3 regions of the Halanaerobaculum tunisiense genome follow, and region 2 is predicted to be linked to each of the others. Evidence: riboswitches for the same ligand, from Rfam matches in the RefSeq annotation. Region 2 holds a riboswitch; each other region holds the start of a gene.

Region 1 (7,071 bases), on a different contig from region 2:
GGACTACCATAACTGGACTGATCTGACCAAAAAAAGTTTCTTGAACATTATCTAGTTTTTCAAATCGAGCTAGTAAGTCTTGAGCTTTGGATAAAGCATTGCCATGCATTACGCTAACTCTACTAGCTCCTTGTTTGATTTTTTCTTTAGCTATGTTAAAAAGTTGATTAATAGATTTTTTTCGTCCTCTAGTTTTTTGGTAAGTATAATATTCTCCTTGTTGGTTAATAGAGATAATTGGTTTAATATTTAACAAATCACCAATTGTTCCTTTTACTTGTCCAATCCGCCCCCCTTTACGTAGATATTTTAAGTTTTGAAGTACGAAAAATACTTCTGTATTCTTTATTTTTTGTTGTGTTTTAGTGACTAATTCGGGCCAAGGTACTTGTTGCTTGATTAAATCAGCAGCATATAAGACAACACTACCTAGGCCCATTGATAGTGCTTTAGAATCAATAACTTCTACTGTGATATCTTCTAGTTGTTGACTGACCATTTGGACTAGATTATAAGTTCCACTTAAGCCACTGGAAATATGGAGTGCAATTATATGAGTATAGCCTGCTTCTTGTAGATTAAGAAGTTTATCCTTTATTTCTTCAGGAGCTGGCATAGAAGTAGTAGGAACTTCAGTAACTAGTTGGTCATAAACTGTTTGGGGCTGGATTTCAACCTTATCACGATACTCTTGATCCGAATAGATAATTTTAAGCGGGACCATACTAACTGGTAACTGATCTAGTAAATCGGATGGTAAATCACAAGTGCTATCTGTTAAGATACCTATTTTTTTCATTATCATTCCACCTTTTAGTGTTAATTTTGATATTTAAATTGTATCACAAACATTATAATATGACAATAGCGTTAATTTTATGTATAATGTCACTAATTGGAGGTGAGACTATGACTACAGATTATACTTGTCCTAAATGTAGCAATAATAATTACGAGACAGATACCTTTTCTGCTACTGGAGGGGGCTTATCTAAATTATTTGATGTGCAAAGTAAGAAATTTACTACAATAACTTGTAGCAAATGTGGTTATACTGAACTTTTTAAAGAAGATACCAGTACTTTAAGTAATATTTTTGATTTCTTTACTGATTAATAAATAGAAGGTGTGTGGTAGTAAATGATAAGTGTTATTCCGATTGCTATAGCATTAGCTTTAGATGCTTTTGGAGTTGCTTTAGGAATAGGCTGCGGTAGTCAAATAAAGTCGCAAGAGAAATTAGGGCTGATTTTTTCTTTTGGTTTATTTCAATTTCTATTTTCTTTATTAGGAGCTATAGTAGGTAATTATATTGATAGTCATTTCTTTAGTATCAGTGGTTATGTTAGTGGGCTTATAATTTTATTATTAGGATTATTTTTGATTAAAGAAGGTTATCAACAAGAGGAAACTTATATTTACCACAATCTTACTTTTATGACTTATATTATTTTAGGTGTTAGTGTTAGCATTGATGCTTTAGGAGTTGGTTTTTCCGTTCTTTATAATTTAAATCTAGTTACAATCATTAGTAAAACTATTGTCATTGGAGTAGTTACTAGTTTATTAACTTTTAGTTCTCTAGTAATAGCTAACTACATTAAAAACTTCAGTTTGGTGGAAAAATATGCAGATTATTTAGGAGGTATTATTCTGGTTGTTTTTGGGCTAAATATGATGTTGTAGTATCTTCTTAAACCTGAGCCAGGGCTTAAACCCTGGCTGTTAGTTTATCTTTTCTTCATCCAGTTGAGAGCCTTGCCTAATAAAAAAGCACCAGCAAAGGTTAAGAGTAATGTTGAATAGAGATTATCTTTTTTAGGTTCCTGCTGCCTAGTATTACTTAATTGATTCTTGATTCTAGTAAGCATTATTTCTCCCTCCTTAACAAGTTAAACTTATTATTATTTTGTCTTAAGTAGTAATCTAATATCCTACACGAAATATTGTAAAAATGTAATTTAAAGTTAGTACCAAAATTTTAAAATTGCATTGTTTTAGAGAATATAATATAATAGATAATAAGCTAGTTATAGTTTGATTGTGAGGTGAAAAATTATGCGACAGAAAGTGCTGATTAGTTTATTAATAGTACTGATTTTAGTAATTACTGGCTGTCAAAATCAAGGAGAGTTAATCTATCAGGATCAAACAAAATTAGATGGAGACCAGTTTACTGGTAACTACCTTAACCAAAAGCAGGCTACTGTAATTACACCGCAAAATATAGAAAGTTTAAGAGGCGAACTAAGAGGAATCCAGAATTTAGAATTAGAAACTGGACTAGCAGTCTATGTTACATTAGGTAAACAACCTTCAGGAGGTTATCAGATTAAAATTAAAGAAATCAGACAGCAAGAAAAAAAGCTGTATGTAACTGTTAAAGCAGTTGGCCCAGCTCCAGAAGAAAGTGTAACCCAAGTAATTACTTATCCGCAGGATGTTGTTAAAGTACCACTCACTAAAGATGAAATCAATCAAGTAGTCTTTTTATCTACCCAGCAAGAAAAATTAATTACTCTTGCGGTAAATTAAGTTTATAGTTTCTATTTGCACAAATTGCTCATATATGTTATACTGTCTTAGCAAACTGAATAATTGAGATAGAGGGTGCAATTATCAAGAATACCTAATAAAGGGAAAGGGATAATTGCCGAAACAGTCAATCTGTTGGTCTTATATCGAATAGATATAAGACTGTCGCTATCTATTAGTGGAGTACTATCTCACCGATTAGCAACTGACAGCTCTGGTGAGTGAAAAACTTTCCAGAGTTTTTTTAATGGTCATTAATATTTATAACAAGGAGGAAAGAACATGGAAAGTTATGGTATATTATCATTATTACCACCGTTACTAGCTATTTTGTTAGCTTGGTGGAGTAAGGAAGTGTTGATTTCTTTATTTACTGGTTTACTTGTCGGAGCAACTATTTTAGCTGATTTTAACCCATTGGTAGGATTTATGAAGACTCTTGATACTTATATTGTAGGCTCTTTAACAGATTCTTGGAATGCATCTATTTTACTTTTCTTATTGATTTTATCAGGTATGGTAGGGATTATTACTAAATCAGGAGCTACTAATGCCATTGCTGATTTTATAGCTAAGAAGGCTAAAACAGCTAAAAGAGCCCAATTAGCTACTTGGATTATGGGGATTTTGATCTTTTTTGATGATTACGCTAATAGTTTAATTGTAGGAAATACAATGCGGTCAATTACTGACAAACTGAAAGTTTCTCGAGAAAAATTAGCTTATATTGTTGATTGTACTGCTGCTCCAGTAACTAGTATGGCTTTTATTTCTACTTGGGTAGGTTATGAGATGGGCTTAATCCAAGATGCTTTTTCTAAGTTAGGAATTGAAGCTAATGTTTATTCTACTTTTATCAAAACAATCCCGTATCGTTTTTATAGTATCTTAGCTTTGGTAATGGTCTTTATAATAATTAAGACTGGTAAAGACTTCGGGCCAATGTGGGAAGCAGAAAATAGAGCTAGAACTACAGGTAAATTATTAGCTGATGGAGCTAGCCCAATGGCTTCAGAAGAATTAACAGATATGGAGCACAAAGAAAATAATAATATGAAGTGGCATGATGCCTTTTTACCTATTATTTCAGTAATTATAATTGCTTTAATTGGTCTTTGGTATGATGGTGGAGGTATGGCAGCAGATGTAAGTATTAGACAAGCCTTTGGTGATGCTGATTCTAGTGTCGTATTATTATGGGCTTCCTTTAGTGGTACTCTAGTAGCAGGTCTTTTGGCGTTATTTAAATCTAATTTAGCAGTCGAAGAAGTAGTGGATAGTTGGGTGAATGGGGCTAAAGCATTAGCTACAGCCTGTGGAATTTTAATTTTAGCTTGGTCACTAGGAACAGTAATTGATAAACTAGGCACAGCAGATTATATTGTAGCTATGACTAAAGGATTCATCCCTCCTTATTTGCTACCAACAATGATGTTTATTATTCCTGCTATAGTAGCTTTTTCTACAGGTACTTCTTGGGGTACTAACGCAATTATTATGCCGTTAGCTATTCCTATGGCCTTTGAATTTGGAGCACCTATGTTACCAACAATTGGTTCAGTATTAACTGGTTGTGTACTAGGAGATCACTGTAGTCCTATTTCAGATACTACAATAATGTCTTCCACAGCATCAGCAGCAGACCATATTGATCATGTTAATACGCAATTACCTTATGCTCTAATGGTAGGAGCAGTATCAATAGTATTTGGTTTTCTACCAGCTGGATTTGATCTGCCTTATTGGGTAGTTTTTCCGTTATTAGCCCTAGGATGTATTGCTTTATATTTATTGGTTAATTTCTATGGTTCGCAAGTTGAAGAAGTGGAAGTTACAACAGAAGATAAAGAACGAGTTGCCTAGTTTGTCCAGATCCCAGCGGATTTCCCGCTGGGATTTTTAATTTTAAGTAATAAAAAAATAAATTAGGAATACGATTATACTAAGAAGATGATGGATTTTAAGTTGAAAAAAGGAGGGATTTTAATGAGGTTAAAGCAGAATATAACTTTAATTACATTAGTAATCTGTTTGTTAGGTTTATTAGTGGGAATTAATAACCTGGATATTTTATCTTTTTCTGCTGTTCAAGATAAATCAGCACGAGGAGAAGAAATCAAAGTAGATAACTCTAGCTCCCCAACTCAACATCAGGATAATATAGAAATTATCTGGGATGTATCTAACAGTATGTGGGCTACAGTGGATAAACAACATAAAATTTCACTCTCTAAAGAAATTTTACATACAATAGTTAACCAACTTCCTAAGCAAGTCAATTTAGGACTTAGAGTCTTTGGTAGTAAACAACATCAAGATAACAAATCTTTATTGGCCATCCCTCTAGCTACAAATAACCGATTAAAAATAACTAGTTTTATAAATCGAGTAACTCCTGCTGGCAAATCACCTATTGGACTAAATTTATTACAGGCTAAAAAAGATTTGGTTGCTACAGATGGTAGAAAACATATTATCTTAGTAACTGATGGGCAAGATACTGGCCGAATTATGCCAAATAATATAATCCAAGAGATTAAACAATTAGGAATTAAAACTCATGTAATTCATGTAGGAGAAATCAAACAACAAAAGCAGCTCCAATTAAAATCACTAGCTAAGTTAGGGGATGGGAAGTATTTTACTTATTTTGAAGCAAAACAAATAGTGCCCACACTTAACTTTGATTAAATAACAGAAATTGATTTTTAATAAAGGAAGAAACTATAATCTATAGAATAAATTAAAAAGAAGTGTAATTTAGAATAAACTATAATAATTAGTTAAGAATAACAAATAATACGGAGGTGCTAAAATGAATAAACTAAAAAAGCTGTTAATTTTATTAATTACAGTATTTATTGTAAGCAGTATTTTTTTAGGTTTGGGAGTTAATTTCTTTACAGATTGGTTATGGTTTGAAAATCTAAACTTTGCTGATACATTTTGGACGATTATTACTGGTAAGATAGGATTCAAATTAGGAACTTGGTTGTTAGTTTCGAGTATTGTATTAATTAATTTACTAGTTACTAAACCCAAAGTGATGGATTTTTGGCAGCGAATTAAAGAGCGAAAAGAAAATCAAGGTGAAGATGTAGTTGAATTAAACCCAGTTGAGTCTAGTAAATGGTTAAAATTCATCACTCCTGGTAAAATAACTTTAGTTTATCTATTTGCTAGTTTAGTTATTGGTTTTATCTTTAGTAATGTTAGCTCTAGAGGTTGGGAGGTTTTGCTTAAGTTTTTAAATAGTACTTCTTTTGGACAAACAGATCCTTTATTTAGTAAGGATCTAGGATTTTATATCTTTAAGTATCCTTTTTATAATTTACTTTATCAATTACTAAGTTTAGCTTTGATATTATCTGGAGTTGTTTCGGGGGCTATTTATCTACTAACTTCTAGTGGTAGTTCTTTCTTCAATAAATTAAATAGTAATCATATTAAGTACCATTTATCTATTTTATTAGCTATCTTTTTTGGACTAAAAGCTTGGGGTTATCGACTTGATATGTTTAAATTACTTTATTCAGGTCGAGGAGTAGTATTTGGAGCTAGCTATACAGATGTTAATGCTCAATTGCTAGCTTTAAAAGTATTATTTGTAATCTCAATTATAGTTGCTATCTTTATTTTTAGCAATATCTTCTTTAAAAATCTCAAGTTTATTATTGGAGGAGTTGTTGCTTTAGTTGTAGCTTCACTTGTATTAGGTAATCTATATCCTACTTTTATCCAACAATATCAGGTAGAACCAAATGAAATAAATCGAGAAGCACCTTATATTAAACATAATATTGAATTTACTCAACAAGCTTATAATTTAGACGAGATTGAGGAACGAGAGTTCCCAATTGAGGAAAAGATGACCTATGAGGATATAACTAATAATCAAACGACAGTTGATAATATTAGACTTTGGGATACTAGACCTTTAAAATCAACTTATGGTCAATTACAAGAAATTAGATCCTATTATTCGTTTAATGATATAGATGTTGATCGTTATAAAATCAATGGTGATTTACAACAAGTAATGTTAGGAGCCAGAGAGTTAAACCAAGATTTATTACCTGATCGAGCCCAAACTTGGGTTAATAAACGCCTCAATTATACCCACGGGTTTGGCTTAGCTATGAGTCCAGTTAATAAAGTAACTGCTGGAGGCCAACCAGAGTTTATCATTCAAGATGTACCACCTAAAAGTAAAGGACCTCAGATTAAACAGCCTCGAATTTATTATGGGGAGTTAACTAATGAATACGTAGTAGCTAATACTAAAGCGCAAGAATTTGATTATCCCCAAGGCAATAAAAATAAATATTATACATATCAAGGTAGTGGAGGAATAAAATTAGATTCGTTGGCTAAAAAAGTAGGCTTTGCCCTCAAGTATGGTACCTTAAAATTGTTATTAAATAATGATATTACTGCTGATAGCCGATTAATGTTTAGAAGAAATATTAAATCTCGAGTCCAAAGAGTAGCTCCCTTCTTAAGATATGATCAAGATCCTTATTTAGTGATTGGAGA
Region 2 (7,071 bases):
AGCGCTGGGTCAGTAGTAGAACAACCTGTCTTTCGCCAGCAGGTAGAGCCTTATTACCAAGGGCCAACTGACCAACAAGTTGCCAGTTTGACTATTAATGTAGCCTGGGGTCAGGAGTACATTCCTGAACTGCTTGATATCTTAGATGAATATGATGTAAAGGCAACCTTCTTTTTTGTTGGTACCTGGGTAGAGAAATATCCTGAACTGACCCAGGAAATTAAACAGCGAGGCCATGAATTAGGTAACCATGGATTTGAACATTTACATCCTAAGCAACTATCTAAAGAGGAGTTAAAGGATTTGATTTTAGATAATCAGAAGTTAATCCAACAGATAGCAGATTATAAGACTGATTTATTTGCTCCCCCTTATGGTGAGGTAGATGATAGAGTAGCTAAGATAGCTAGTGAAATAGGGTATAAGACCATTATGTGGAGTGTGGATACTATTGATTGGCAACGTCCCCAACCAGAAGTGATCATCCAACGAGTTACAGACAAGATTAAGCCAGGCGGAATTATACTGCTGCATCCTACTCAGCCAACAGTTAAAGCACTGCCGCAGATAATTACTAGACTACGGGAACAAGGATATCAATTAGAAACTGTCTCGCAGCTGCTGGAGTAGGATATAGATGGGATATCAAACTAATCTACGGCGTAAACTAATTTTACTAGCTATTGTTGTAGTAATTGTTTCTTTAGTAATTGTTTTAGTGGCTGAGGTGGATAATTTAATTCGTTTTTTTGGGGGAGTAGAAGAGGATGTTTATTTTAGAGATCAAAATTTAGGTGGTTACCTTCCTGTAGAAGTGGAGGATTTAGTTCATAATAAAACTTCACAGTTGACTAGTTATCCCTTACCGGCTCGGCTTGATGCTGCTACAGGCAAGATAAAGCCAGCAGTTAAGGGCCAGATAGTGGATATTACTGCTACTTTGAATCGGATTTATACAGCAAAGCCAGACAGTAAAATCGAACCTGTTATGTATTCTCTAGAACCTTATTTAAAAGCAGCAGAGATTGAAAAAATCAACTATGAATTAAGTAGTTATAGCACCATAGTAACTGGCAGTCAAAGTCGGAAGGCTAATATTAAATTAGCTACTAAGCTGATTGATAATCAGTTGGTTGCTCCCGGAGAGGTATTTTCTTTTAATCAAGTAGTTGGCCCGCGGACTAAGGAGAATGGCTTTCAAGAAGGCCCAGAAATTATTGATGGTCAGGTGACTACAGGAGTAGGAGGTGGCATCTGCCAGGTGTCCAGTACTTTATTTAATGCTATACCAGCAGTTGATGAACTTAAGATCATAGAGCGCCATTTCCACTCTCGGGATGTAGGCTATGTGCCAGAAGGGCAAGATGCTACTGTAGCTTGGGATTATTTTGATCTTAAATTTAAGAATAAATTAGCTAGTCCAGTTATTATTCGAGCTCAGCTACAAGGAGTTAGATTAAAAGTGGTTATTTTAGGTCAGAAAGCAGGAAAAGAGGAATTGGCCCAGAAGAAGTTACAGGAAACTGAATAACTTCAGTTTATGATTAAGACTAAGTAAACTTCAAAATATCTAAAGGAGGAATTTAAATGAAACTTAAAATTAAAAAATTAGATGAAGCAGCTATTTTACCAGAATATCAACACGGGAGTCAGGAAGATGCGGGACTTGATTTGCACTCAATTGAAGCTAAAATTTTACAGCCTGGAGAGTATAAGTTATTTAAAACTGGTCTAGCTTTAGAAATACCTAGTGGTTATATGGGCAAGATCTGCCCTAGAAGTGGACTTGCTTTCCGCCAGGGAGTTACAGTCTTAAATGCTGAAGGAACTATTGATCCCGCTTATAGAGGAGAGCTAGGAGTTGTTTTGATTAATCATGGTTCAGAGCCTTATCAAGTAGACCAGGGTGCTAGGATAGCCCAGCTAATTATAGAAGAGTACGAAAGAGTAGAATGGGAAGAAGTAACTGATTTAACTGCTACCCAACGAGGAACAGGTGGTTATGGACATACAGGTGTTTAAAGTCTCTTAGCTCTAATCTGTCAGAAAGGAGTGGTTAAATGAGACTTAGTGAGTTAGAAGGAAAGGAAGTTATAAATCTACATAATGGAGAACGGTTAGGTTTGATTAATGAGACAGAATTAGTCTTTGATAGCAAGACAGGTGCTTTAGAGTCTATCTTATTACCTATCCAAAGAGGTTTTTTTAGTCGAGGAGAGGAGTTAGAGGTCCCTTGGGATGCAATAGTTAAAATAGGAACGGAGATAATAATTGTAGACTTGCCTCTGGAGATGATGTAGCTAGCAATGATCTAACATTTTTATCCTTTTAGGCTTGACAAAGTCGATTAAATATTAGACAATATAATAGACAGTCTAAGTAAATAATAAGGGTAAGATTGAGGTGCAATAATTATCAGTAGTTATCTGGAGCTAACTTGGATAATGAAAGGAGTTATTGCCGAAGTTTAACTCTGATTATAATTAGAGTTAAACTGGGTTTGTATTTAAGAGATACAAAACTGTCGCTAGACTTCTAGTGAAGTGCTATCTTATCGTTTCGATTGCGAAGCGATTGGTAGCTACCAATCGCTTTTGTTATTTGCTAATTAAATTATTCAATCTGGTAATTAAATCAATCAAAGAGGTGATAAAGTGGCAACTAAAGTTTTAGTTTCGGGAGCTAATGGGAAAATGGGGCAAGCAGTAGTGGAGATGGTAGCTGAAGTAGAGGATTTTAAGTTGGTTGGTGCCGTAGATGTATCTCAGGTAGGTCAGGATATCAACCAATTATTAGGATTAGAGGAGGAACCAGTTAAGATTAGAGAGGATTTAGAAGCTACTTTAAAAGAGGTTAACCCTGATGTAGTAGTGGATTTTACTACTCCCCAGATAGTAATGGAGCAGATTAAGACTACTTTAGAGCAAGGGGTGGATATTGTAGTAGGGACTACTGGAATTACTGAAGTAGATTTAGCTCAGATTGAAGACTTGAATCAAGGAGCTAATACAGTTGTAATTGCTCCTAATTTTGCTATTGGAGCTGTCCTGATGATGAATTTTGCCCAGCAAGCAGCTAAGTTTATGGATGATGTAGAGATTATTGAACTTCATCATAATAATAAATTAGATGCTCCTTCAGGAACAGCACTTAAGACAGCAGAGTTGATTAATGAGAACTTAGATAGTACAGAGCAAGCAATAGAAGAAATAGAGGAATTAACAGGAGCTCGAGGTGGTCAACAAGATGGAATTAATATTCACAGTGTTCGGTTGCCAGGTTTAGTAGCCCACCAAGAAGTTATCTTTGGTGGTGAAGGTCAGACATTCAAACTCCAGCATGATTCTATTAACCGGAAGTCCTTTATGCCCGGAGTTGAGTTAGCTATCAGACGGTGTTCTACAGTTGAGGGAGTTGTTTATGGATTAGAAAATTTACTTGATTTATAAAAAAATTAAACCAGACAAGCACTACTTAGAAGTTTGTTACATATAATGGTGTTAAGAAAAGGAGGGATAGCTAGTGAGTCATAATCTAACAGGAAAGAAATTGGCTCTACTAGGTGGAGATCAGAGAGAACTTAAGTTACTATCTATCTTAAATACTACAGGAGCTAAGCTAGAAGTACTAGGTGACCCGGCTACTCAGCCAACTGGGATTACTATAGTGGATTCTCTGCAAGAATTATCTCCAGATCTAGCTGCAGTTATTGCTCCTATGACTGGAGTGGATCAGCAACACCAAATCAAGAAGACCTTTAGTAATCAGGAAGTGAGATTAAAGGAAGATTTTTTTGCTCAATTAAAGCCAGGTACTAAATTCTTTATCGGGTTTGCTACCCCTCAGATCAAGAATTGGTGTGCTAAGTACCAGCTAAACTTAGTGGAATTAGCCGATTTAGATGAGGTAGCTATTTTGAATGCTATACCTACTGCTGAAGGGGCGATTGAATTAGCAATTAGAGAGTCAGCTATTAATTTACACGGCAATAATTCCTTTGTTTTAGGACTAGGTAGAGTAGGATTGACCCTAGCGCGGATGTTACAGGGGTTAGGTAGTACTACCTTTGGGGTAGCAAGAAAACATAAAGATTTAGCCCGAGCTAAAGAGATGGGCCTTACTCCAGTTGATTTTGCTGATTTAGCAGCTGAGATAAGTAAAGCTGATTTTATCTTTAATACAGTACCAGTTGAGGTGCTGGAGCAGTCAGTATTAGAGCAGGTAGATTCAGAAACCCTTATTATAGATTTGGCTTCTGCGCCAGGAGGGACAGATTTTGCAGCTGCTGAACAATTAGGTATTCAAGCTGAATTAGCCTTAGGATTACCTGGTAAAGTAGCTCCTGATAGTGCTGGAGAGATATTAGGTGCTGTTATCCCTCGACTTATAGTTAATAGTGTATAGTTGAGAGTAGTTTAGATTTGAGTTTCTAACTATCAACTGTCAATTCTCAACTATACACTAAATTAGGGAGGTGCTTGTCTGTGGAGGTTGCAGATAAAACTATTGGTTTTGCTTTAACTGGTTCGCATTGTACATTAGCTAAAGTTATTCCCGCTCTAGAAAAATTGGTAGAGCAAGGGGCTACTGTATATCCTATCTTATCAGAAGCAGTCCAACAGCATGATACTAGATTTGGAACTAGTGAAGAATGGAGAGAACAGATAGTTGAGATAACTGGTCACGAACCAATAACTACAATTCTAGAAGCAGAACCTATTGGCCCGCAAGGACTATTGGATTTATTGGTTGTTGCTCCTTGTACAGGAAATACTACAGCTAAGATTGCTAATGGAATTACTGATACAACAGTTACTATGGCAGTAAAAGCCCAACTAAGAAATAGTCGGCCTGTTGTCTTGGCTATTGCTACTAATGATGCTTTAGGCAATAATGCTCAAAATTTAGGTTTAGTCTTAAGTACGCCCCATATTTATTTTGTACCTTTTGGTCAGGATAATCCGACTGATAAACCTAATTCATTAGTAGCTAGAATGGAATTGATTGTTGATACTACTAAGTATGCTTTAGATGGGAAGCAGTTGGAACCAGTGTTGATTGAGTATAAAGGGATTTAAAAAGCAATTGACAGTTTACAATTTACAGTTTACAGTTAAATCTAATTAAACCCTAATAATAAATGTTGTGAACTTGACTGTCAATTGTACACTGTGAACTGTAAACTATACACTAATTCAGGAGGTAGTGAGTATGAAGAAGGTAAATGTAGCGGTAGTAGGTGCCACTGGAGCAGTTGGTCGGGAAATGGTTAGTATTTTAGAAGAAAGAGATTTTCCTTTTGCTGATCTGAAGTTATTGGCGACAGAAAGATCTGCGGGAACAGTGATGACTTGTCAAGGAGAAGAGTATGTAGTAGAGGAGACTACACCTGATTCTTTTACAGGAGTTGATATAGCTTTATTCAGTGCTGGTTCAGGTGCTAGTAAGCAACTTGCTCCCGAGGCTGTGGAGCGTGGGGCAGTAGTAGTAGATAATAGTAGCGCCTATCGGATGGATGATCAGGTGCCACTAGTAGTACCAGAAGTTAATCCCGAAGCTATTTTTGAACACCAAGGAATTATTGCTAATCCTAATTGTTCTACTATTCAAATGGTAGCTCCACTAAAGCCAATTCATGAGGCAGCAGGCATAGAGCGAATTGTTGTTTCTACTTACCAAGCTGTGTCAGGGACTGGTAAGGATGCTATGGATGAATTATGGGAGCAGAGTAAGCAGGTATTAAATGAAGAGGAAGTTGAGTCCGAGATTTATCCTCATCAGATAGCCTTTAATGTTTTACCGCATATTGATATTTTTTATGATGATGGCTATACTAAAGAGGAAATGAAAATGGTTAATGAAACCCAAAAAATTATGAATGATAGCGATATTAAAGTTACTGCTACAGCTGCTAGAGTACCAGTGCTGTATGGTCACGCTGAATCAGTAAATATTGAAACAAATGATAAATTAACAGGTGAGGAAGTTAAAGAGTTATTGGCTGCTACAGAAGGAGTTAGAGTGGAAGATGATCCCCAGGAGTTAACTTATCCTCTTCAGAGTGCAGCTACTACAACTGATGATGTACTAGTAGGGCGGATTCGCGAGGACCATACTATTGATTGTGGCTTAAATCTGTGGATTGTGGCTAATAATCTGCGGAAAGGAGCAGCTTTAAATACGATTCAGATTGCTGAGAGGTTGCTGGCAAAGAAGTGAGGTGACTGAATGCGTGACATAGTAATCCAGAAGTTTGGTGGTAGTTCAGTAGCAACTGCAGAGAGACGAGAACAGGTGCTTGATAAAATATTAGACTGTATTAACCAAGGTTCGCAACCTGTTCTTGTTGTTTCTGCTATTGGTAGAGAAGGAGCGCCTTATGCTACAGATACTCTGCTTAACTTTGTCCAAGATGTTCATGAGCAATTAGATCCTAGAGCTAAGGATTTATTGATGTCCTGTGGCGAGGTTATTTCCACAGCAGTTATTACTCAGGCACTTAAGGCTAGAGGTTATGAGGCTGAACCATTAACTGGTGCCCAGGCTGGAATTATTACCGATGAAGAATTTGGGAATGCTAAAATAAAAGAGGTTCAAACTGAACGCATCTTAGAAGTGGTAGATGAGGGTAAAATTCCTGTAGTAGCAGGGTTTCAAGGGGTATCAGAAACAGGAGAAATTACTACCTTAGGTAGAGGCGGTTCTGATACAACAGCTTGTGCTTTAGGTGCTGCTTTACATGCGGAAATGGTAGAGATTTATACTGATGTAGAAGGAGTCATGACAGCTGATCCAAGGATTGTACCAAATGCTAAAACTTTAAAACATGTAACCTATGATGAAGTCTGTGAGCTAGCTTACCAAGGTGCTAGAGTAATCCATCCTCGGGCAGCTGAAATTGCTAAACGAGAGCGGGTGCCAGTGATTATTCAATCTACTTTTAGTGAAGCTGAAGGAACGGTGATCTCTAATGTTTTTGAACAACAACAGATAGAGATTAAAGGAGATAAACCAGTAACTGGGATCACAAGTCGGAGTAATTTGATACTAGTTAAGATTTATCCTAGAGCT
Region 3 (7,071 bases), on a different contig from region 2:
AAATTAATTATATCCTGGCCTGTAATCTCTAGACTAACCCATTGTAACTCCTCTAAAAAGAGACTAATTTTAGACTGCACCTTACGATCTTTTAGTACAATAAATAATAACTCTTCTAAATCAAGCTCTTCTAAGAGATCATAAATCTCACTCTTTTGCTCTACCTCTTTTAAAATAGCTATTAATCTATCTACTTCCTGAGTGAATGATAAATAGTCAGTTAAATTACTACTTAAATTAAACTTAGTAGCAAATTCTTCTATCTGTTCTCTAGTAAATCCATCCACTAAGACAAGCAAATACAAAACCCAACTAGAGAACTTGACTGTTATCTCTAAATCAGCCAACCAGTCTGAGATCTCTTCTATCCGATAAGCTAGCTCTTTCTTAGACTTATCAAATTTTAATCCTGGCCCGAAATAGGAAAGTAGATTATAATCAGCTAATAACTCAAGAAAATAAACTGGATTTTCATCTGTTAAACCATGTTTTAATTTAGCAAATAAACGGTTAGGACTCAACTCCTCAATAACCTCTAATTCAATAGATTGCTTAATTAGATCCTCAGTTTCTGGAGCAAACTGGTAATCATACCGACTAGCAAATCTAAAAGCTCTAAAGATACGAGTTGGATCATCATAAAAACTAAAATTATGTAATAACCTAATTACTCCTGCTTCTAGATCCTGTTGGCCTTGGAAATAATCGACTAGTTGCCCAAAAGAATCAGGATTTAATTGGATAGCTAAAGCATTAATAGTAAAGTCTCTTCTAAATAAATCCTGCTGGATAGAACCAGACTCTACCTCAGGTAGGCTAGCAGTAAAGGGATAATACTCAACTCTTGTAGTAGCAATATCCAGTTTAATATCACCCAAATCAACTACTGCTGTCCCAAAATTATGGTATAAATCAAGATCTCCCTTTAATTCACGGGCCAACACCTTAGCAAACTCAATTCCTTCTCCTTCTACTACCAAATCAAGGTCTAGATTAATTCTATTTAACAATAGGTCTCTGACAAAACCACCTACAATATAAAGTTCATAATCCAACTCTGTAGCTAATTCTCCCGCTTGTCTTAAAAGGTCAATAATTTCTTCCTCAACTATAGCTAACTTAGCAGTTACATCAGACCTCTTTTCTTGGACCTGGACTAAACTGCGGCCATATAAATTCTGGCGATTTTTTAGATAGTCATCAGTCCCATAAAATAATCTAAGTAAATCATTTCTAGTAATAATTCCAACTAAATCATCTGCTTTATCAACTACAGGTAACCGACCAATATCATGTTCTACAATCTCAGTCTGGACTTCCTTAAGTGAAGCTTCCGGAGAGATGGTAACTACTTCCCTAGACATATACCCTTTAACAGGAGCATGTAATAAATCATAATTCCGCACTTTATCTATATCCCGTTTAGAAATAATTCCTACCAACTCATCAGCTGTACAAACAACTAATCCCGACCAGCCGTTGCGAAGCATAATCTCCTCTGCTTCTTCCATAGTAGTATCGGGAGTAATCGTCTTGACTGGACTGGACATTACATCCTTAATTAAAACAGCAGGATTAATCTTTTCCCGAGCTACTTTTAGCACCTCCTGCTCCCAAATTAATAAATCACATCTCTCTTCACACTTCATAGTTGCCGAAGCAGCTCGATTATGGCCGCCTCCACCGAAATGATTTAGTATTTCTCCTACATTAATATTATCCTGATTACTACGCCCGATAACTAATACCTTATTTTGATCAGTAAACTTAACTAAAACAAACAAAGCATCACAATTATGTAGATCATTTAACTTCTGGGCCAACAATGATATATCAGGAATGTACTCACTAACCTCAGCCTGGAAAGTATCAATCTTTAACCCTTTAACTGAAATCTGGTGAATAGAATCGAGTAGTTTATTAAATAATTTCTGTTGTTTCCGGTCTAAGGAATAATCCATATACTCCTCTACAATCTCTAAGTCAGCTCCCCGGTTTAATAGAGCTGCTACTATTTGAGCATCTAGAGCAGTAGTACTCTTATAAATTAAACTGCCTGTATCCTCATAAATCGCTAAAGCAAATAAAGTAGCTTCAAAGGAAGTAATTTCTAACTCTGCCCTAAGAAGTTTATCAACTAAAATAGTAGTAGTAGCCCCCACTGACTTAACAATTCGATTCTGATTCTGTTCTTCCTCTTCTTCGTGGTGATCATAGATTAAAACCTTAACCTCTTCTTGAGCAAATAAATCAGCTAAATCTCCTGTTCTCTCTGGTAGCTGATTATCCACCATAATAATTCTAGATACCTGAGATTTATCCAACTCACTAGTATGCTTAACAGGTATCCGATCTTTATATAAAGTCATAAACTCTTTTACATTATTAGCTAACTTACCAGGAAACACCATAGTAGCCTCAGGGTATAACTTCTGCACTGCTACCATAGCCCCTAATCCATCAAAATCAGTCCGTTGATGACTTGTAATTAATTTCATCATATCACCTAGCACTCTATATTATTTACTAATTAGTCATTAGCTATCGACCACACATATTCCTCACACTCAAACTAATAATCTACCAGGGTTTATATTATACCACAAACAACCTTAAAAAAAAAGCAAGAACGCTCTAAGGCGCTCTTGCTTAATTTATAATTAAATCCTTCTTAAACTAATTACTTAAGTCTCTCGGGCACTACATCATTACTAATTAAATCTTGATAGCTTTCTGGTTTAACAATCCAATCTATACTATCCTCACCTAATAATAAGACACCTGGTCTTGGTAGTCCGTTATAATTACTACTCATAGAATAACCATAAGCACCAGTACAGGAGGTTAATAACACATCTCCTGGTTCAGCCTCTGGTAATTTTATATCTTTAATCAAGATATCGCCTGATTCACAGCACTTACCAGTGATTGTTACCTCTTCCGTTGGATCTTGGTCAGCTTTATTAGCTATAGTAGCTTCGTACTGGGCATCATAAAGAGCTGGTCTAATATTATCAGGCATCCCGCCATCAACAGCTACATACTTTCTGATCTCAGGAATCTCCTTAATCGAACCAACCCGATAAATAGTAGAACCTGCAGTCCCCACTATTGAGCGACCTGGTTCATTAATAATCTTCGGCAAGGGCATATCTAATTTCTCGCAAGTCTCCCTAATTGTCTTAGTAACAATTTCAGCGTACTGGTCAATACTTGGTTTATCCTCTTCTGCAGTATAAGGAATTCCAATTCCGCCACCTAAGTTTAACTTCTCCATTACTAAACCAGTTTCTTCTTTTACTTCTTCTACAAAGTCCATCATAATCTCAATTGCTTTCCCAAAGGACTTTAGCTTAAAGATCTGAGAACCAATATGACAGTGTAAACCAGTCAACTTAACATTTTCTAACTCTTTAGCTTGCTTAATAACTTCTAGGGCTAAACCATTTTGGACTCCTACCCCAAATTTAGAATCAGTCTGTCCGGTCTGGATATAACTATGAGTGTGGGCCTCAATCCCTGGAGTTACCCGCAATAAAATCTCCTGGGTCATATCTTGCTTACCAGCTAACTGATTTAATAATTCTAATTCATATTGGTTGTCCACCACAAAGGTGCCAACTTCGGCATCTAAAGCCAATTCAATTTCATCAGGAGTCTTATTGTTACCATGAAAATAAATCTTCTCCACTGGAAAATCAGCTTCTAAAGCAGTATATAACTCCCCCCCAGAGACTACATCCAAACCTAGTCCTTCTTGGTTAATAATTCTAGCCATAGCAGTTGATAAAAAGGCTTTACTAGCATATAAAGTCTCTGAATTAGGATACCATTTCTCAAAAGCCTCTCTATAAGCTTGACAATTATTTCTGATTTCCTCTTCGTCTAAAATGTATAAAGGCGTACCATACTCCTCAGCAATATCTACTACATCATGACCAGCTACTTCTAAATTTCCTATCTGATTAATATTCATTGTTCCTTGTAATTTCATAACTATAACTACTCCTTTCTCCCTACTCAAATTAACTACTAAATTTAAAATTAAAAAAACGGTTATGAGCTCCCTCATAACCGCATTAACTTCTAATATACAGCATATAAGATAGCTCTTCACATTAATTGTGACAGTACTATAACCATTAATTTATAGTACCAACCTTAAGTCTTGTGCTATACTTAAGATTTCGGCAATAGCTACTTCACTTTAGTTCCAAGTCATTATTGCTATTGCACCTCTATCTTTTAATTATTTAATTCGCAATTAGAATAACATACTTATTATCTTCTGTCAATTTTTTTGCAAAAATTATCTCTAACTTCTCCTAATACTATCTTATTTAATTTTTCTTAAAATGTCTAAGTCTAAATTTCACTCCTATATCTTTAGCTAACTCTCTACAAGATTCTACATCAACTATAGAATAATCAACTACAGAAACAATAACTTTAGGAATAAATTTTTTAGCCTCTTTTATAAATTTAACTACTCCTGGAAAAGCATCTAATTTAAATTTAGATTGACAAATCTGCTGATAAGTTTCAGCATTAGATGCATTTAAACTAATTGATATTTGATCTATAATTCCCGCTAATTCAGGTACTACATTTTTATTATGAATTAAATTAGCTTGCCCATTAGTATTAATTCTAATAGGAATCGGCGAATAATTATCTTTTAAATAACGGCTTATTTTAATTACATTATTTAATCTAATTAATGGTTCTCCATAACCACAAAAAACGATTTCCTTATATTCTGCAGCATCTCCTATTTCATCTATTACCTGTTTAGCTGTTGGTTCTTTATCAAGCCTTAAATTATAACCACCAACACCATCTTTAAAGTTTTTAATACAAAACTTACAATCATTACTACATTGATTGGTTAAATTAATATACAGTTTATTATCTAATTGATAAGTTATTGTCATTTTATCCCTCCTTCAAATCAATAACTAAGATACTGACTACTTAAATAATCAGCACCTTAGTTATTGATGATCTTTCTTAAAAGTAAAATATTTCTTTTAAACTAATCAGCCTAAGCTATTATATCATATGCCAAAGAATTAAATTAGTTTTTTTACTTTAGTTACTTTTTCATTCTTAATATAAACTCTAGGTATTCTTTTACTTACCATACAAACTACTTCATAATTAATAGTACCTATTCTATTAGCTAATTCAGTTGCTGTAATTTCTTCATTTCCGCTTTTTCCAATAAGAACCACCTCATCTCCAACCTTTACAGCACCAACTTCACTTACATCTATCATAAATTGGTCCATACATATATTTCCTATTACTGGGGCCTTCTCTCCATTAACTAAAACATAACTATTAGATGAAAGTAACCTACAATATCCATCATCATATCCTAATGGTACAGTAGCTATTTTTGTATTCTTCTTAGTTGTATAAGTTCGTCCATAACTAATATCCGTCCCAGGGGGAACTTCTTTTACATGAGCCACTCTAGCTTTTAATCTCAACCCTGGTTTTAAATCTAATTCTTTATTTACTTCATCAGATGGCCAAAGGCCATAAGTTATAATTCCTGTTCTAACCATATCAAAATAAGTTTCTGGAATGTCTAAAAATGCCGCACTATTAGCACAATGTTTAATTGGAATTTCTATTCCTTTTTTCTTTAAATCACTTATAACTTTTTTAAATTTATTTAATTGTTGATAAGTATAAGTCTTATCTTCTTCATCAGCTACTGAAAAATGTGTATAAATCCCTTCTATTATTAAATTAGGTAACTCTTTTATCTTGCTTATAAAATTTATAGCCTCATCAGGCTGAAGACCAATCCTACCCATACCCGTATCAACTTTAACATGAACCTTAACTTTTTTATTTAATTCAACTGCTTTTTTAGCCAAATTAGAAACATTTTCATAATTATAAACAGTTGTAATAATATTATGTTTAACTACTTGTTCAGCTGCTTCTTGAGGAGTCCATCCTAATACTAAAATAGGCACCTCAAACCCAGCTTTTTTTAATTTAATAGCTTCATCTAAAATAGCCACTGCTAGTCTATCTGCTCCAGATTGTAAAGCTGTCTTAGCAACTTCAATAGCTCCATGTCCATATCCATCCGCTTTAACCACTGAGGTCAATAATGTCTCTTCAGGTAACTTCTTTTTAAATTCAGATACATTATGTCCGATATTATCCAAATCAATTTCTGTCCAAGCAGGTCTGATTTCTTTTATTCGGCTCACATGCATCACTCCTTAATAAAATAAATTACCATCAAATCTTTAAACAATACTTCTTTTAAACTTTACTTAAATTAATCAGTTAAATCAATAACCATAATATCTACTATTTTATTATTGTACTCAACTGTCTCTAGTAACTGCCAACCTAAATTAAGATATAATCTCTTCTTATCACGGGTAAATAGGTAAATCCTCTTAACCCCTATTCTACGAGCTTCTTTTACTGCTCTCTTTATTAATTTAGTACCAATTCCTTGATTTCGATATTCTGGCTTAACATATACATCAGCCAACCAAGGAGAGTAATCTCGGTATGTACCCATATCGTGTTTTAGTAAAGAAGCAGTCCCAACTGGATCCCCACCCTTAAAAGCTATTAAAACAGTAGGCACCTCTTCTTTATTCAATCTATCTTTTAATCTAGTCAACCATTCCTTGCGACTACTATCCTCATAATAGCGACCCCACTGCTCAAACTGCCAATCATTAACTAATCTAACATATTCTTTATAATCGGCAAGATATTCTATCTTCATTTTGATCCCTCTTCCTCTATCATATCATCTGTAAGCTGTAGACTCTGCTTCATCAGATTAACAGCAGTTTCAGGATACTCCTTACCTAACACTCCTAAGGAAGCAAGAATATAATCTTCATCAATTAGCACCTGAGTATTTAAAGTAGGTAATAACTCTTTTTTAGCCTGCTTAACTCTAATCTTACCTAAAAGGCTCCGATTATTCTCTAGCTGTGTCAAGGCTCCACCAGTACCAATAATCCACTTCACCCGCGTTAAATCCTTACCACTAGCAATTGTAGTCCTTCCTGATGGGCC

What was found. A riboswitch is a leader RNA that binds a small molecule or an ion and turns the genes downstream of it on or off. The one in region 2 is predicted to bind lysine.
Region 1: linked by a shared signal. The riboswitch ahead of ACYQ3D_RS09070 (Na+/H+ antiporter NhaC family protein) and the one ahead of dapB (4-hydroxy-tetrahydrodipicolinate reductase) in region 2 are both predicted to bind lysine.
Region 3: linked by a shared signal. The riboswitch ahead of lysA (diaminopimelate decarboxylase) and the one ahead of dapB (4-hydroxy-tetrahydrodipicolinate reductase) in region 2 are both predicted to bind lysine.

The regions. Positions count from the first base shown of each region.
Region 1 is NZ_BAAHYI010000009.1:78,786-85,856, reverse strand. Features, by position in the region: gene ACYQ3D_RS09095 (DegV family protein) at 1-799, opposite strand, end outside; gene ACYQ3D_RS09090 (zinc ribbon domain-containing protein) at 910-1,116, shown strand; gene ACYQ3D_RS09085 (manganese efflux pump MntP) at 1,141-1,686, shown strand; gene ACYQ3D_RS09080 (hypothetical protein) at 1,731-1,871, opposite strand; gene ACYQ3D_RS09075 (protease complex subunit PrcB family protein) at 2,059-2,535, shown strand; lysine riboswitch at 2,597-2,732, shown strand; gene ACYQ3D_RS09070 (Na+/H+ antiporter NhaC family protein) at 2,818-4,398, shown strand; gene ACYQ3D_RS09065 (vWA domain-containing protein) at 4,522-5,226, shown strand; gene ACYQ3D_RS09060 (UPF0182 family membrane protein) at 5,351-7,071, shown strand, end outside.
Region 2 is NZ_BAAHYI010000003.1:198,301-205,371, reverse strand. Features, by position in the region: gene ACYQ3D_RS04025 (polysaccharide deacetylase family protein) at 1-630, shown strand, start outside; gene ACYQ3D_RS04020 (VanW family protein) at 638-1,531, shown strand; gene dut (dUTP diphosphatase) at 1,588-2,022, shown strand; gene ACYQ3D_RS04010 (YlmC/YmxH family sporulation protein) at 2,061-2,300, shown strand; lysine riboswitch at 2,391-2,557, shown strand; gene dapB (4-hydroxy-tetrahydrodipicolinate reductase) at 2,655-3,449, shown strand; gene dpsA (dipicolinate synthase subunit DpsA) at 3,523-4,404, shown strand; gene ACYQ3D_RS03995 (dipicolinate synthase subunit B) at 4,485-5,078, shown strand; gene ACYQ3D_RS03990 (aspartate-semialdehyde dehydrogenase) at 5,212-6,219, shown strand; gene dapG (aspartate kinase) at 6,229-7,071, shown strand, end outside.
Region 3 is NZ_BAAHYI010000015.1:38,869-45,939, reverse strand. Features, by position in the region: gene ACYQ3D_RS11485 (CBS domain-containing protein) at 1-2,501, opposite strand, end outside; gene lysA (diaminopimelate decarboxylase) at 2,681-3,994, opposite strand; lysine riboswitch at 4,099-4,249, opposite strand; gene ACYQ3D_RS11475 (TatD family nuclease-associated radical SAM protein) at 4,341-4,934, opposite strand; gene alr (alanine racemase) at 5,073-6,242, opposite strand; gene ACYQ3D_RS11465 (GNAT family N-acetyltransferase) at 6,308-6,772, opposite strand; gene ACYQ3D_RS11460 (GlmL-related ornithine degradation protein) at 6,769-7,071, opposite strand, start outside.